2 regions of the Veillonella montpellierensis genome follow, and region 2 is predicted to be linked to the other one. Evidence: a T-box and tRNA genes for the amino acid it is inferred to sense, from the RefSeq annotation. Region 2 holds a T-box; the other holds one or more tRNA genes.
The links. The T-box of region 2 lies ahead of thrS (threonine--tRNA ligase). A T-box ahead of a tRNA ligase gene usually reads a tRNA of that ligase, here a tRNA-Thr.
Positions count from the first base shown of each region.

Region 1 (2,403 bases), on a different contig from region 2:
TGGGACGGCTCTGTTTACGAGAGTTAAACCTCTAGCGGTGACAAACGGCCTAGGCATTGAAGAACACGATCAAGAAGGACGAGTTATCACTGCAGAGTTTGATAACTTTTATTTAGTGACTTGCTATACACCGAATAGTAAACGAGAATTATTACGCCTTGAGTATCGCATGGAATGGGAAGATGCATTCCGTACATATTTATTGGGATTGAATGCGAAAAAACCAGTCATCGTTTGTGGTGATTTAAATGTAGCCCATCAAGAAATTGATTTAAAAAATCCTAAAACAAATCGTCGTAATGCAGGTTTTACTGATGAAGAAAGAAACAAGATGACCGAATTGTTACAAGCAGGATTTACGGATACTTTTAGATATAAGTATCCAGATGCGATAGAAGAGTATAGTTGGTGGTCTTATATGGGCAAAGCTCGTGAGAAAAATACGGGGTGGAGAATTGATTATTTCATTACATCCAATGATATTGTTGATAAAATTGAAGATGCGAAGATTCATCAACATATTTTTGGCAGTGATCATTGCCCAGTAGAATTGGATATTAAGTTATAAATGAAATGGTAGATGGAAAAGCATATATTAGCAGGACCATACATGCTTTTTTAGTATTTGTAAGAATTGATGGAAGCATACTATGATAAATGAAAGAAATGAACGTGCCGTTGTTTTATTGAGTGGCGGTGTTGATAGTACTACTTGTTTAGCCTTGGCTATTGAACGATTTGGAAAAGATTGTGTTATACCGTTGTCTATTTTATACGGACAAAAACATAGTAAAGAATTAGAAGCGGTGCATGCTATATTAAATTATTACCATATGCAAGGACAATCATTGGATGTAACAAAAATATTTGCTTTTAGTAATTGCTCTTTGTTGCAACAATCTACAGAATCAATCCCTGAAGGATCCTATGCAACGCAGCAAGCAAATAGCGGTAGCGATGTAGTGAGCACGTATGTGCCTTTTCGCAATGGCTTGTTTTTATCAGCGGCTGCGTCATTAGCACTTTCATTAGAAGCTAGCCATGTATATTATGGAGCTCACAGTGATGATGCAGCGGGCAATGCGTATCCTGATTGTAGCAATGCTTTCTATAATGCTATGGGCACGGCCATCTATGAAGGTAGTGGCAAGCTATTAACTTTAGAAGCTCCTTTTATCAATGTTTCTAAAGCAGATGTTATTAAAGAAGGCATACGATTAGGGGTTCCCTATGAATTAACATGGAGTTGCTATGAAGGTGGTGCAACACCTTGTGGTCATTGTGGTACCTGTATTGATAGAGCACAGGCATTTGCCGCTAATGGGATTGAGGATCCTGCTATCAAATAAGCACATTACTATGTATCATATACATTTTATTAAAATTTTTTTATGTTTATACAAAAAAAGACTTGCCAAAAATAAATCTGGTATGATACTATAACAAAGTACTAAGGTGCTGGCGTAGCTCAACTGGTAGAGCAGCTGACTTGTAATCAGCAGGTTGTGGGTTCAATTCCTATCGCCAGCTCCATTTTACAATTACATAAGACAGTTCGTAACCATCCTGTCTATAAACAAAACTAGGAAGACATAAGCTAAGCAATATGAGTATGGTTAACCATACTCTTTTTTTATGTAAAAGGAGGTGAGTGTGATGAAGATTAATTCTATTAGACGATTAACTATCTCTTCTATGGTAATAGCTATTTATATTGTTGTTTTATATATTACACAAGGTATGTCTTTTGGCCCTTATCAAATTAGAATTGCCACATCTTTATATGCACTTGCTTATATCTTTCCTTTTCTCGTTATTCCCATGGGGATTGCTAATTTGATTGCTAACTTTTTATTTGGCGGTTTAGGCTGGCTCGATTGCCTTGGCGGCTTTGGTGTGGGCATCATTACAACCATGATTATTGTAGGCCTAAAACGGCGTCAAATGAATCTATGGTGGTCACTCTTACCTATTGTGATTGTTCCTGCTGTGTGCGTATCGGCATGGCTAGCATATGTATTGCATATCCCTTATACGGTGTTGATTTGTAATCTGTCGGTGGGGCAAGTTATTCCTGCTGTGGTAGGATGCTTACTAGTGCAATTATTAAAACGACGATTAGTACTACCTATTAGAAAGTAAGCGGATAGTTATTAGATATAGTGTGAGTAATTTGGAAGTTAAAAAAATAAAAAAAGCACTTGCATAAGATAATCTAGATGTGGTATATTAGTTAAGCACTAAGGAGTGGCAATAATTGAGAGGCTTTGGTTGCATGGTATTTGAAAACTAAGCAATAAAAAATTATTGACAAGCTTATTGCCTGAGTGCTATAATATATCTTGTTATGAAATGCTGGCGTAGCTCAACTGGTAGAGCAGCTGACTTGTAATCAGCAGGTTG
Region 1 is NZ_CAMUMS010000010.1:70,536-72,938, reverse strand. It holds gene P6940_RS06545 (exodeoxyribonuclease III) at 1-568, shown strand, start outside; gene queC (7-cyano-7-deazaguanine synthase QueC) at 651-1,349, shown strand; tRNA gene P6940_RS06535 (tRNA-Thr) at 1,458-1,533, shown strand; gene P6940_RS06530 (QueT transporter family protein) at 1,663-2,142, shown strand; tRNA gene P6940_RS06525 (tRNA-Thr) at 2,355-2,403, shown strand, end outside.
Region 1: it encodes a tRNA-Thr, which carries the amino acid that the T-box ahead of thrS (threonine--tRNA ligase) is inferred to sense. The anticodon was not compared.

Region 2 (2,403 bases):
ATCGTTCTGGTAAATTCATATCTAATTGAATCGTACCACATTGCCATGTACGACCAATTGAGTCTTCAATATGGTAATCTAATTTAGGTCCATAGAAAGCACCATCACCTTCATTAATAACATAAGAAATGCCCTTCGCTTCAATAGCTTCTCGTAACGCCTCTGTAGCTGCATCCCATATAGCATCATCACCCATAGCATTTTCCGGTTTTGTTGATAATTCTACATGATATTTTAATCCGAATTGACTATATGTACGATCAAATAGTTCAATAACTTTCATCAATTCTTCTTTCATCTGAGATGGTAACATAAATACATGGGCATCATCTTGTGTAAATGAACGTACGCGGAATAAACCATGTAATGCACCGCTTAATTCATGACGATGAACTAATCCTAACTCTGCCATACGAATTGGTAAATCGCGATATGAATGAGGTTCATTTTTATATACTAATATGCCCCCAGGACAATTCATTGGCTTAATCGCATATTCTTCACCATCAATTTGTGTGGTATACATGTTTTCTCGATAGTGGAACCAATGACCTGATGTTTCCCAAAGTTGACGGTTCAATATAATAGGAGTACGTATTTCTACATATTCAAATTCATGATGTAGCTCACGCCAAAAAGCTTCTAATTCATTACGAAGTGCCATGCCTTTTGGTAAAAAGAATGGAAATCCTGGGCCCTCTTCTTTGATAACAAACAGCCCTAACTCTTTACCTAGTTTTCTGTGGTCACGTTTAGCCGCTTCTTCTAACATCGCCAAATATTGATCTAAATCATCCTGCTTTTCAAACGCAGTTCCATAAATGCGTTGTAGCATTTTATTTTTTTCATCTCCACGCCAGTATGCACCTGCAATACTTTGTAATTTAAAAGCCTTTACCTTTCCTGTAGATGCTACATGTGGGCCCGCGCAAAGATCAATAAAATCGCCCATAGCATATACTGAAATCTCTTCGTCTTCTGGTAAATCTCTAATTAATTCCACTTTATAATCTTCATTTTTATCTGCAAAGAATTCTAATGCTTCCTTACGAGACATAATTTGTTTTACTAAAGGATGATTTTCTTTAACGATTTTTTTCATTTCTTTTTCAATAGTCGTTAAATCTTCTGGTGTCAATACATGATCCATATCTATATCATAGTAAAATCCTTTTTCTATCGATGGACCAATGGCTAATTTAGCCTCTGGCCATAGTCGTTTAATCGCATCTGCTAAAACATGTGATGCCGTATGACGAAGTGTATCTTTACCACCTTGTTCTTCAAATGTCAAAAATTTAACATGACTACCATCTTCTATCTTTTCACGAAGGTCAATCGTTACTCCATCAACATCTGCAGCTAACACTTTTTTGGCTAAGCTATTAGATAATTGTTTTACTGCCTCTCCATACGTAGTACCTTCTGCATAACTTTTTTCGCTACCATCTGGTAAAATAATTTTTACATCTTTCATCTTACTTCCTCCTTATATTTTATAATAGTAAAACATATTATAAAATAGTATCTAATTTACTATATACTGCTCTTACAGATACATTGTCATATAGCTATGAATCAGTCTCACAAAGGTAATGAACTACGATACATACTATAGTAATTTTCTACAATAAAAAAAGACCTTCTCTTCCCTCTCACAAGGGACGAAGATCTATATCCGCGGTTCCACCCTAGTTAGTCTATTACCTGACTCACTTCTTAGAAAATAACGCTTCTTAGCGGATATACTTACTGCTTTCGGTTCCGTATATCAGTTTGAAGGGAGTAATTCTATAATATGTGTAAAGCCTTCCAGCAAACGGCTTCTCTCTAGAACACAAAATTACACAATCATGTCCTTCGCATTACTTTTAATAATATAATTTATGATAATATATACATGTAAATATGTCAATACATAAAATTTCTATTTATCTATAGTAATCTGTAGTAGTCAAACATTTGTGATACAAAGTATAGAGTTACTATACTCACCGTATTCTCACCTATGTATGTTTAATAACTAACATCTATGATTTACTAATTATCTATATTAGCACTATACATATAAAACCATACATGAATACGTGTTATAAACTAATACATTAATTACTATAATACAACTATACGATACATTTATGGGCACAAAACTAGAATTACTATCGTCACCATAGAGCTCATCTATATATGTTTAATGACTAGTATCTATGATTCACTAATTATCTATATTAGAGCTATACATATAAAATCATACATGGATACGTGTTATAAACTAATACATCAACTACTATAATACAGAGCTATACGATACGTTTCTATCTAAATACCTACTATCAATATAGTTTTATACATAATAACTGAATTAAATTTATTCACGTTTATCACAGAAATCAACAAATTCTA
Region 2 is NZ_CAMUMS010000001.1:134,579-136,981, reverse strand. It holds gene thrS (threonine--tRNA ligase) at 1-1,477, opposite strand, end outside; T-box leader at 1,658-1,875, opposite strand; gene P6940_RS00640 (DUF4911 domain-containing protein) at 2,369-2,403, opposite strand, start outside.